3 regions of the Nocardioides bruguierae genome follow, and region 1 is predicted to be linked to each of the others. Evidence: predicted binding sites of a transcription regulator. Region 1 holds the regulator's gene; each other region holds the start of a gene.
The links. The regulator HrcA, encoded in region 1, represses chaperone genes, less so after heat shock. The targets are predictions, from matches to a motif close to TTGGCACTCGNNNNNNNCGAGTGCCAA.
Positions count from the first base shown of each region.

Region 2: groES (co-chaperone GroES) is a predicted target of HrcA. The motif match lies at 2,485-2,511, and genes of this name have one in related genera.
Region 3: groL (chaperonin GroEL) is a predicted target of HrcA. The motif match lies at 1,181-1,207, and genes of this name have one in related genera.

Region 1 covers NZ_JAMJPH010000004.1:45,872-49,955, forward strand. The annotation lists gene M8316_RS04630 (16S rRNA (uracil(1498)-N(3))-methyltransferase) at 1-689, opposite strand, end outside; gene dnaJ (molecular chaperone DnaJ) at 703-1,881, opposite strand; gene hrcA (heat-inducible transcriptional repressor HrcA) at 1,987-3,042, opposite strand; gene M8316_RS04645 (DUF2470 domain-containing protein) at 3,401-4,084, shown strand, end outside.
Region 2 covers NZ_JAMJPH010000010.1:103,794-107,877, reverse strand. The annotation lists gene M8316_RS07020 (GNAT family N-acetyltransferase) at 1-195, opposite strand, end outside; gene groL (chaperonin GroEL) at 384-2,003, opposite strand; gene groES (co-chaperone GroES) at 2,053-2,346, opposite strand; gene M8316_RS07005 (class I SAM-dependent methyltransferase) at 2,581-3,762, shown strand; gene M8316_RS07000 (hypothetical protein) at 3,896-4,084, shown strand, end outside.
Region 3 covers NZ_JAMJPH010000001.1:414,039-418,122, forward strand. The annotation lists gene M8316_RS01915 (SGNH/GDSL hydrolase family protein) at 1-481, shown strand, start outside; gene M8316_RS01920 (class I SAM-dependent methyltransferase) at 485-1,081, opposite strand; gene groL (chaperonin GroEL) at 1,372-3,000, shown strand; gene M8316_RS01930 (hypothetical protein) at 3,109-3,657, shown strand; gene M8316_RS01935 (nucleotidyltransferase family protein) at 3,654-4,084, shown strand, end outside.

The DNA.
Region 1 (4,084 bases):
GCGGTCGAGGTGCGGAGCACCTCGGTGCCCAGCAGGACGGTGCGCGCCCCGGCGTCCTCGAAGGCGGCGAGCTCCTCGGGGGTCAGACCGCCCTCGGGGCCGACGACGACGGCGACGCGACCGGACGCAGGCACCGGGACGGTCGCCAGGGACGAGGTCGCCTCCTCGTGCAGGACGACGACGAGGTCGTGCTCGCGCAGCAGGTCGGCCACCTGCCCGGTGGTGGCGAGCGGGTCCACGACCGGGTGCCACGGGCGGCGTGCCTGCTTGGCGGCCTCGCGGGCCGTGGCGGCCCACTTGGCGTGCGACCTGGCGGCGCGCTCGCCCTTCCAGACGGCCACCGAGCGAGCGGCCGCCCAGGGCACGACCCGGGCGACACCGACCTCGGTGAGCACCTCGACGGCGAGCTCGCCGCGATCGCCCTTCGGCAGCGCCTGCACCACGGTCAGGGCCGGTGCGGGCTCGGGATGGTCGACGACCTTCTCGACGGTCACGGAGAAGACCTTCTTGCCGGTGGCGGACACCGGGCCCGTCGCCGTCCTGCCGTGCCCGTCGGTGAGGACGACGCGCTCCCCCACCGCGAGCCGGCGGACGGCGACGGCGTGGTGGGCCTCGTCGCCCTCGATCCGCACCTCGCCACCGACGTGGGCGTCGGCGAGCGAGGGCGCGAGGTGCACCGGGAGGCTCATGCGTGCGACCCGCTCAGTGGTTGAACGCGTCGCGCAGCCGGCCGAAGACCGACTTCGTGCCCGGCTTCACGGTGCCCGACGGGGCCTCCTCGCCGCGCACGGCGGCGAGCTCGCGGAGCAGCTCCTCCTGGCGGGCGTCGAGCTTGGTGGGCGTGTCGACGGCGATGGTGACGACCAGGTCGCCACGCCCGCCGCGCAGGCCGGGCACGCCGCGGCCGCGCAGCACCTGCTGCGTGCCGGACTGGGTGCCGGGCTTCACGTCGATCTCGAAGCTCGTCTCCAGGTCGGTCGAGGGCTCGCTGCCCTCGGGCACCACGTCGGCCTCCAGGGTCGGCAGGGTCAGGGTGGTGCCGAGCGCGGCGGCCGTCATCGGCAGGCTGACCGTGCAGTGCAGGTCGGTGCCCTCACGGGTGAAGGTGTCGTGGCGACCGACGTGCACCTCGACGTAGAGGTCGCCGGCGGGGCCACCGCCGGGGCCGACCTCGCCCTGCTCGGAGAGCTGGACGCGGGTGCCGGTGTCGACGCCGCCGGGGATCTTGACGGTGAGGGTGCGGCGGGAGCGGACGCGGCCGTCGCCGGCGCACTCGCGGCAGGGGTCGGGGATGACCGTGCCGAAGCCGCGGCAGGCGGCGCAGGGACGCAGCGTGCGGACCTCGCCGAGGAACGAGCGCTGCACGTGGGCGACCTCGCCCTGGCCGTGGCAGGTCTCGCAGGGCACCGGCGAGGAGCCGGGCGCCGCGCCGTCGCCGCCGCAGGTGCCGCAGGTGACCGCGGTGTCGACGGTGATCTCGCGGGTGGTGCCGAACGCCGCCTCGGCCAGGCTCACCTCGAGCTGGATGAGCGCGTCCTGGCCGCGGCGCATCCGCGGGCGCGGGCCACGACCCTGGGCCTGGCCGGCGCCGCCGAAGAAGGCGTCCATGATGTCGGTGAACGAGAAGCCCTGGGCCCCACCACCGCCGAAGCCGCCGCCGGCGGAGCCGAACGGGTCGCCGCCGCGGTCGTAGTGGGCCTTCTTGTCCGGGTCGGAGAGCACCTCGTAGGCGCGGCTGACCTCGCCGAACTTCTCCTGGGCCTCCGGGTCGGGGTTCACGTCCGGGTGGTACTTGCGCGCCATCCGGCGGTACGCCTTCTTGATCGCGTCGGCGTCGGCGTCGCGGGAGACCCCGAGGGTCTCGTACAGGTCCTGGGCCACGGTGTTCCTTCGTGTTCCTTCGCTGGGTGTGTCAGGCGGTGTGTCAGGGGTGTGTCAGGTGGTGTGTCAGGGGGGGTCGTGCGGGAGGTGCGGCAGAGGGCGGCGTCAGCCCTCGTCGAGGATGCGGGAGACGTAACCGGCCACGGCGCGCACGGCGGCCATGGTGCTCGGGTAGTCCATGCGGGTCGGCCCGACGATGCCGAGCGAGGCCAGGGACTGGCTGCCCGGGCCGTAGCCGGTGGAGACGACGCTGGTCGAGGACAGCTGCTCGATCGGGCCCTCGGCGCCGATCCGCACCGTCACCAGCCCGCCGGAGCCCGCCTCGCCGATGAGCTTGAGCAGCACGACGTGCTCCTCGAGCGCCTCCAGGAGCGGGCGGACGGCGGTGTCGAAGCTGTCCCCGAAGCGCGCCAGGTTCGCGGCACCACCGACGGCCACGCGCTGGTCGGAGCGCTCGTCGCTCATCGCCTCCAGCAGCACGTCGACCACGGCGGCGACGCTGCGCGGGTCGGCACCGGGCACCGGCGAGGGCGCGCCGTGCGGCAGCTCCTCGGGGTCCGGCGCCAGGGTGGCGAGCGCCTCCATGGCCTCGGCGATCCGCTGGCCGGTCGCCGCGTGCAGCACGCGGCTGCGCAGGGTGGCCAGCGCCTCCTCGTCCAGCGCGGCGGGCAGCTCGACGACGCGTTGCTCCACCCGCCCGGAGGAGAGGATGAGCACGACGAGGACCCGCTCTGGCGTGAGCACGACGAGCTCGACGTGCCGCACCGTCGAGCCCGAGAGCGTCGGGTACTGGACGACGGCGACCTGGCGGGTCAGCTGCGAGAGCAGCCGCACCGAGCGCTGGACGACGTCGTCGATGTCCACGGCGCCCTCGAGGAAGGTCGAGATCGCCCGGCGCTCGGCCCCCGAGAGCGGCTTGACGGTGGTCAGCCGGTCGACGAAGAGCCGGTAGCCCTTGTCGGTGGGGATGCGGCCCGCGCTGGTGTGCGGCTGGGCGATGTAACCCTCGTCCTCCAGCGCGGCCATGTCGTTGCGCACGGTGGCCGGCGAGACGCCGAGGCCGTGCCGCTCGACGAGCGCCTTGGAGCCGACGGGCTCCTCGGTGGCCACGTAGTCCTCCACGATGGCGCGCAGGACGGCGAGTCGTCGCTCCTCCTGGATCACGGCACCTCCTGGCGTCGACGGGGCTGGACTGGGCTGGACTGAACGGGGCTGGATTGATCTGGACTGCTCGGCCGGGCTGGGCCGGGCCGGCGCGCGTGAGCCGTGCCGGACCAAGGGCCACCACTGGCACTCGCGCGTCGTGAGTGCCAAGCCTACTCGCCACGCCGCGTGACGCACGTCGGGCGAGCCGCGGCGCCCTGCCCCGAGGTCCTCGCAGGAACCGTCGTCCCACCAAGTGAGGCAACCCTTGGTTAGGCAAGCCTCTCCATGCCACACTCGAGGCTGCCGGCGGTCGTCCGGCGCACCGACCACCCTCGCACCGAGCACCGAGCACCGAGCACCGGAGGCCATCCGCATGACCCTGCACCGCGCGCCCAGCACCGACGTCGAGGCGGCCCGCGCCGCCCGCTCCGTGCTCGCGGCACCGGCACGGGCGTCGTTGCACCTGGCCACGCCTGCGCAGGCGCAGGAGCCGGCCACCGCGCCGCTCTCGCTGGCGGGCGTCTCGCTCGTGGACGACGGCGGCCGGCCGCACCTCCTGGTGCCCACCGACCACGTGCTGGTGGCCGCGGCCCGGGAGGGCCTGGGCGTGCGCCTGTGGCTGGCCGAGGCGGCTTCCGGCGAGCTGCTCCCCGGCGGCGTCGAGGCCGCGCGCCTCGACCTGCACGGCACGCTGGCCCTGGCGGACGTCGAGGCCCACGGCGACCAGGTGACGCTGCGGCTCGAGGTCGCCACGGTCGTGCTGCACCGCTCCGCAGGGTCGGTGCCGGTGGACGTGTCGACGTTCTCCGCCCCCGACCTGGCGCTCAACGCCGGCCACCTGGCCCGCTGCTGCGCGCACGCCAACGCCAGCCACGGCGACCTGCTGCGCGAGGCCGTGGGGCGGCTCGTCGGCCGTCCGGAGGCGCGGATGATCGCCGCGTCCCTGACCTCGATGGACGCCGACGGCGCGGTCGTGGCCTGGATCGACCACGAGGGCGCCCACGAGCGCCGGGTGCCGTTCGTGCTGCCCGCGGAGGGCCCCGAGGACCTCGGCCCG
Region 2 (4,084 bases), on a different contig from region 1:
GATGATCTCGGCGACCCCGTCGGCGCTCCACCCGTCGGTGGTCGCCAGGACCAGCTCGTCGGTGACCTCCTCGTTGCCGGGGAAGACCTGCACGCGGCGGATGTCGACACCGGCCTCGGCGCAGCGCTGCGCGAGCGAGGCGAGGGCACCGGGACGGTCGGGCAGGCTGGCGCGGACGCGCCACAGCATCGTCATGTCGAGGGGGTCTCCTGGCTCGGGGGTGGGCTCATTCTGGCGCAGGCCGGGCCCGCGCGCGCTCGCCCCGTCGCGTGACGTGCGCGGCACCGCAGGTCGCCCGCACGCACGACGCCCCGCCCCGGGAGACCCGGGACGGGGCGTGCGTGGTGCCTGGAGAGGCGGTGCCTGGTGAGGCGGGACGCGGCTCAGTGACCGTGGCCGTGACCGGCGGCGGCCGGGGCCTCGTCCTCCTCCTCGGGCTTGTCGACGACCAGGGTCTCGGTCGTCAGCAGCATCGCGGCGATGGAGGTCGCGTTGATGAGGGCGGAGCGGGTGACCTTGACCGGGTCCAGGACGCCCTGGGCGACCAGGTCGCCGTACTCGCCGGTGGCGGCGTTGAAGCCGTTGCCGACGCCCAGCTCGCGGACCTTGGTGACCACGACGTAGCCGTTGTCGCCACCGTTCTCGGCGATCCAGCGCAGCGGCTCGTCGGCGGCCTTGCGGACCACCTTCACGCCGACGGCCTCGTCACCGGTCAGGCCCAGGTCGCCGTCCAGCGCGGAGACCGCGTGGATGATCGCGGAGCCACCACCGGGGACGATGCCCTCCTCGATCGCGGCGCGCGTCGCGGAGACGGCGTCCTCGATGCGGTGCTTCTTCTCCTTCAGCTCCACCTCGGTGGCGGCGCCGACCTTGATCACGCACACGCCACCGGCGAGCTTCGCGAGGCGCTCCTGGAGCTTCTCGCGGTCCCAGTCGGAGTCGGTGTTCTCGATCTCGGCCTTGATCTGGTTCACGCGGCCCTCGACGGCGGCGGCGTCGCCGGCACCGTCGACGATGGTGGTGTTGTCCTTGGTGACGACCACGCGACGCGCGGTGCCCAGGACCTCGAGGCCCACCTGGTCGAGCTTGAGGCCGACCTCGGGGGCGACGACCTGACCACCGGTCAGGGTCGCGATGTCCTGCATCATCGCCTTGCGACGGTCACCGAAGGCCGGGGACTTCACCGCGACGGCGTTGAACGTGCCGCGGATCTTGTTCACGACCAGGGTGGAGAGGGCCTCGCCCTCGACGTCCTCGGCGAGGATGAACAGCGGCTTGCCCGCCTGCATGACCTTCTCCAGGACTGGCAGCATCTCCTGGACGGAGCTGATCTTGCCCTGGTGCAGGAGGATGTAGGGGTCGTCGAGGACGGCCTCCATGCGCTCCTGGTCGGTCACGAAGTACTGGGACAGGTAGCCCTTGTCGAACTGCATGCCCTCGGTGAACTCGAGGTCGGTGCCCATCGAGGAGGACTCCTCGACGGTGATCACGCCGTCCTTGCCGACCTTGTCGAAGGCCTGGCTGAGCAGGTCACCGATGTGGGTGTCGCGGCTGGAGATGGTGGCCACCGAGGCCATGTCCTCCACCGAGTCCACGTCGCGGGCGGCCTCGCGCAGGGCCTCGCCGACGGCCTGGGCCGCGGCGTCCATGCCCCGCTTGAGGGCCATCGGGTTGGCACCCGCGGCCACGGCGCGCAGGCCCTCGTGGACCATCGCCTGGGCCAGCACGGTGGCCGTGGTGGTGCCGTCACCGGCGACGTCGTTGGTCTTGGTGGCGACCTCCTTCGTCAGCTGGGCACCCAGGTTCTCGAACGGGTCGTCCAGCTCGACCTCACGAGCGACGGTGACGCCGTCGTTCGTGATCGTGGGGGCGCCCCACTTCTTGTCCAGGACGACGTAGCGGCCCTTGGGGCCGAGGGTCACCTTGACGGCGTTGGCGAGGGCGTCGACGCCGCGCTCGAGGGAGCGGCGGGCCTTCTCGTCGAACTCCAGGATCTTGGGCATGTGTGTGCCTCCTTGCTAGCTGTCGTGGGTTGACCGGCGCGGGGCCAGGTCAGCCGACGATCGCCAGCACGTCCCGGGCGGAGAGGATGAGGTACTCGGCGCCGGCGTACTTGACCTCGGTGCCGCCGTACTTGGAGTAGATGACCTTGTCGCCCACGGCGACGTCGAGCGGGACGCGGTTGCCGTTGTCGTCGATGCGACCCGGACCCACGGCCAGGACCTCGCCCTCCTGGGGCTTCTCCTTGGCGGTGTCCGGGATGACCAGGCCGGAGGCGGTGGTCTGCTCGGCGTCGAGCGGCTTGACGACGAGGCGGTCCTCGAGGGGCTTGATGTTGACCGACACGGTGTCGACCTCCACTTTCTTGCACACGGATGTGAGTTGTTCACGTCAGGTGCCTGCGGGCCCTGCGGCGCGCCGTCGCGGGGGTCGCACCGAGTCGCAAGCATTGGCACACTCGAGGTGAGAGTGCCAAGGAAGAAACTAGCACTCGACCCGAGGGAGTGCCAGGGAGGCACCGCCGCCCCGCCTCGTCCGCCCGTGGACGGCGGCCCCGGGCCGGCCTGACAGGATGGCGGGATGGACCTCGACGACCTCGCCTGGCTGCTCACGGACGACGGCCAGCAGCTGCTCGCCGAGGCGACCGCGCTGGTGGCGACCGAGCCCGACCCGCTGCGCGCGCAGACCACGCTGCGCCGCACCACGGTGGCCGGGGCCACGCCCGAGCGTACGTCGCTGGCGCTGAGCCAGGCGGGCCTGCGTCGGCGCGCGGAGGCCAAGCTGGGCGAGCTGGCGTCCCGCATGTACTTCACCCCCGACGCCCTCGAGCAGGCCACGCGCCTCCCGGTCGCCCGGCACCGCGCCGCGCGGCTGGCGGCCTTCGAGGCCCGCACCGTCATCGACCTCGGCTGCGGGATCGGCGGGGACCTCGTGGCCGCCGCCGAGACGGGCGCGATCGTGGCGGGCGTCGACCTCGACCCCGTCCGCGTCGCGCTGGCGCAGGCCAACCTCGCCGCCCTGGGCCTGCCCGGCGCGGTGCAGGTCGCCGACGCGACGACGATCGACCCCTCCCCCTTCGACGTCGCCTTCGCCGACCCCGCGCGCCGCTCGGCCCGGGGCCGCACCTTCTCCGTCGACGACTGGACGCCGCCCTGGTCGTTCGTCGAGGGCCTGCTGCGTCGCGACTCGTGCGTGAAGGTCGCCCCCGGCATCCCCCACGACCTCGTGCCCGAGGGGGTCGAGGCCGAGTGGGTCTCCGACCACGGCGAGGTCAAGGAGGCGGCGCTCTGGTCGGGACGCCTCGCCACCGTGCGCCGCCGGGCGACGGTGCTCGGGGACGGCGGGCTCGCGACCCTGACCGAGGAGGAGGACCCCGGCGCCCCCGTGGTGCCGCTGGGCCGGTTCCTCTACGAGCCGGACGGGGCGGTCATCCGCGCCGGCCTGGTGACGGCCGTGGCGGCCGGCACCGGCGGTGGGCTGATCGACGAGCACCTCGCTTACACCACCTCCGACGAGGCCTTCGCGACCCCGTTCGCCCGGGGCTACGAGGTCCTCGAGGAGCTGCCCTACCGGGAGAAGCCGCTGCGGGCCGCGCTGCGCGAGCGCGGCATCGGCCGCCTGGAGATCAAGAAGCGTGGGGTGGACGTGGTGCCCGAGCAGCTGCGCAAGCGGCTCGCCCTCTCCGGCGACGAGGGCGGCACGCTGGTGCTCACGCGCGTCGCCGGTGAGGGCACGGCACTGCTGGTGCGACCGCTGCGCTGAGCGCGGCATCCCGGAGCCCGGGAGGGTCGTCCTCGCACGACAGGACGAGCACAGCACCACCACAGGCCGCGCGCCCAGGGTGGAGCCACCGGGCCTCCCACAGGGGGACGCCCGCCGTCGTCGGGAGGGCGCGATGCCTCGACACCAGGCCACCGGCCCCACCGCCGCCTGCGTCGCCGCGCCCTGGTCGGCGTCCGTGCTCCCGGGCCGCACCGGCGAGGCCGGCACCGGCTCCCGCTGGGGCGGCGACCCGTCCCCCACGCTGCTGCGCTCCCAGGTGGGCCGCCACCACGGCCGGCGTCGGGTGCTGGCCGAGCTGGTG
Region 3 (4,084 bases), on a different contig from region 1:
CGCCTCCCAGCTCGACGCCCTCCCGCCCGACTACCGGCCGCAGCTGGCCGTCATCGTCGTCGGCGGCAACGACGTCACCCACCGGGTGCCCGTGGCGGACTCCGCCGCCCACCTCGAGGACGCCGTCACCCGGCTGCGCGCGCTCGGCGCCGGCGTGGTCGTCGGCACCTGCCCCGACCTGGGCGCGCTGCGCCCCGTGCCGCAGCCGCTGCGGACGCTGGGCTCGCGGGCCTCGCGCCAGCTGGCGGCGGCCCAGGAGCGCGCGGCGCTGCACGCCGGCGCCCACGCCGTCTCCCTGGCGCACGTGGTCGGGCCGTTCTTCATCACCAACCCCGACGAGATGTTCAGCCTCGACCGCTTCCACCCCAGCCCGCTGGGCTACAAGCGCACGGCCGAGGCGATGCTGCCCTCGCTGCTGGCAGCACTCGGCGAGCGCGAGGACGTGCCGTTCGGCCACGCGGCTCCCAGGGGCGGTCGCTGAGCCTCAGCCGACGACCACGTACCGGTCGTCGCTGATCTCCCGACCCCAGTAGACCGCCTCGGGCAGGCGGACGAGGCGGGGCCGGCGCCCCGCGTCGCGCAGCAGCGCCTGCGTCTCCTCCGCGGCCAGGCCGGCGCCGTTGCCCCAGCGTCCCTCGACGAGCACCAGCCGGCCGCCCGGCCGGAGCAGCCCGCCCCAGCGCCGCAGGACCTCGACCGGCTCCGGCAGCGCCCACAGCACGTGCCGGCACAGCACCACGTCGTAGGTGCCGTCGGCCAGCGGCGGCCGGGCTGCGTCGCCGCGGGTGATCGTGACGCCCCGGTGCTGCGCGGTCTTGGCCTGCGCCAGCGCGACCATCCGCGGGGAGACGTCCACGCCGTCGACCTCGAACCCCGCCTGGGCCAGCAGGTCGGTGAGGGTGGCCGTGCCGCAGCCCAGGTCGGCGACCCGGCCCGGCGGCGGTGGCACGAGGCCCAGCAGCAGGTCGCGCCAGGCGGCGCGGACCGTCGGGTCGCGCAGGCCGTGGTCGGCGGGCTCGTCGAAGGCGTCGGCCTCGGCGTCCCAGAGGTCGGCGGTGTCGCTCAGGGGGTGCTCGTCCACCCGAGGCACGCTAGCCGGAGGCTCCGACGCCGGCCCTGGGAGCGGGGCGGGAGCGGGGCGGGAGCGGGGCGGGAGCGCGGCGGGGAGAGGGCAAGGACGTTTGCACTCGAGGGGGTCGAGTGCTAAACATGACGCTGGCACTCTCTCTGTGAGAGTGACAGTACCCCCGAGCCGGGGAGCTGAGGCCGCAGCGCCGTCGGGAATGGTCCGGCGGGCCGCAGCGGTCGTCCGTCGCGGGCAGCGCCACGGCTCGTCCACCGACTCTTCAGATGCGAAGGATCGCAGGAGTTATGCCGAAGCTGATTGCATTCGACGAGGAGGCCCGCCGCGGTCTCGAGCGTGGCATGAACACGCTCGCTGACGCGGTGAAGGTGACCCTCGGTCCCAAGGGCCGCAACGTCGTGCTCGAGAAGAAGTGGGGCGCCCCCACGATCACCAACGATGGTGTGTCCATCGCCAAGGAGATCGAGCTCGAGGACCCCTACGAGAAGATCGGTGCCGAGCTCGTCAAGGAGGTCGCCAAGAAGACGGACGACGTCGCTGGCGACGGCACCACCACCGCCACCGTGCTGGCCCAGGCCATGGTCCGCGAGGGCCTGCGCAACGTGGCCGCCGGTGCGAACCCGATGGGCCTCAAGCGTGGCATCGAGGCGGCTGTCGCCTCCGTGTCCGAGCAGCTGCTCGGCATGGCCACCGACATCGAGACCCGTGAGCAGATCGCGGCCACCGCGACCATCTCCGCCGGTGGCGACACCACCGTCGGCGACGCCATCGCCGAGGCGATGGACAAGGTCGGCAAGGAGGGCGTGATCACGGTCGAGGAGTCGAACACCTTCGGCATCGACCTCGAGCTCACCGAGGGCATGCGGTTCGACAAGGGCTACATCTCCGCCTACTTCGCGACCGACATGGAGCGCATGGAGGCCGTCCTCGACGACCCTTACATCCTCATCGCGAACCAGAAGATCAGCTCCGTCAAGGACCTGCTCCCCATCCTCGAGAAGGTCATGCAGTCCGGCAAGCCGCTGCTGATCATCTCCGAGGACGTCGACGGCGAGGCCCTGTCCACGCTGGTCGTCAACAAGATCCGCGGCACCTTCAAGTCCGTCGCCGTCAAGGCCCCGGGCTTCGGTGACCGCCGCAAGGCCATGCTGCAGGACATCGCGATCCTGACCGGCGGCCAGGTCATCTCCGAGGAGGTCGGCCTCAAGCTCGAGTCGGCCGGCATGGAGCTGCTCGGCACCGCGCGCAAGGTCGTCATCACCAAGGACGAGACCACCATCGTCGAGGGCTCCGGCGACGCCGGTCAGATCGAGGGTCGGGTCAACCAGATCCGCGCCGAGATCGAGAACAGCGACTCCGACTACGACCGCGAGAAGCTCCAGGAGCGCCTCGCCAAGCTCGCCGGCGGCGTGGCCGTCATCAAGGTCGGCGCGGCCACCGAGGTCGAGCTCAAGGAGCGCAAGCACCGCATCGAGGACGCCGTGCGCAACGCGAAGGCTGCCGTCGAGGAGGGCATCGTCGCCGGCGGTGGCGTCGCCCTCGTCCAGGCCGGCGCCAACGCGTTCGAGAAGCTGGACCTCACGGGTGACGAGGCCACCGGCGCGAACATCGTCAAGGTCGCCATCGAGGCCCCGCTCAAGCAGATCGCGATCAACGCCGGTCTCGAGGGTGGCGTCGTGTCGGAGAAGGTGCGCAACCTCCCCTCCGGCCAGGGCCTCAACGCGGCCACCGGCGAGTACGTCGAGATGCTGGCCACCGGCATCATCGACCCCGCCAAGGTGACCCGCAGCGCCCTGCAGAACGCCGCCTCCATCGCGGCGCTCTTCCTCACCACCGAGGCTGTCGTCGCCGACAAGCCGGAGAAGGCCGCCCCCATGCCGGGCGGCGACGGTGGCATGGGCGGCATGGACTTCTGAGTCCTGCCTCGTAGCACCTGCACCACCCGCACGGCCCCGGTCCCTTCAGTGGACCGGGGCCGTGCGGCACGTCCGGGCCGGTCACGGGGCCCGTGTGAGACTGGCCGGGTGCACCGCCCCCGACCCCTCCTGCTCGCCGGCCTGTGCGCGCTGGTGCTCGCCTCCGGGTGCGCCTCGCAGGGCACCCCGACGGCGGAGCCGGCCCCCTCGGCCAGCCCGTCCACCAGCCCGTCCACCAGCCCGTCCGGCAGCCCTTCCTCCGGCACCGACGAGGGCGAGGACGGCAGCGAGAGCCAGGACGAGGCCGCGTACCCCGTCCTGACCTTGACCGCGGCCTCGGCCAGCGGCCGCTGCGCCGTGCCGACGGCGGCCCGGCTGCGGCTCGCCGACGGCGCCTGGTCGGGCACGGTGACCGACGCCGGTGATGGCAGCGTCACGGTCGTCACCGACCGCACCTGGGCCGGCGAGGAGGCCGGCACCCTGCGGCTCGACGTGCTCGACGACGTCGACCTCCTGCTCGACGGCCTGGCCCTGGAGGTCGGCGAGGACGTGCTGGTGGCCGCCTCGGGCTCCCAGGTGATGGTCTGCGGCTTCTCCGGGGAGGAGACCCCCGCGCGCCTGCGCCTGTACGAGCGGGCGTTCGGGACGACGGCGTGAGCGCCGCGGCACCGGCCGCCCGCGTGGCCGGCCTGGTCCTCGCCGCCGGCGCCGGCACCCGTCGCGGTGGGCCCAAGGCGCTGGCCGCCGACGAGGGCGGTCCGTGGCTGAGCCGTGCCGTGGCCCTGCTGCGGGACGCGGGCTGCGACCCGGTGACGGTGGTGCTGGGTGCCGCGCCCGAGGCCGCGGACCTGCTCGAGTCGGACGACGCCGTGCGGGTCGTCGTGGCCCAGGACTGGGCGCAGGGCCAGTCCGCCTCGCTGCGCGCCGGGCTCGAGGCGCTCGCGGGCACCGACGTCGCGGCCGCCCTCGTGACCCTGGTCGACCTGCCCGACCTGCGGGCCGAGGTCGCCGCGCGCGTCGTGCTGCGGTGCAGCGGCCCCGGCTCGCTGGCCCGGGCCAGCTTCCTCGGCACCCCGGGCCACCC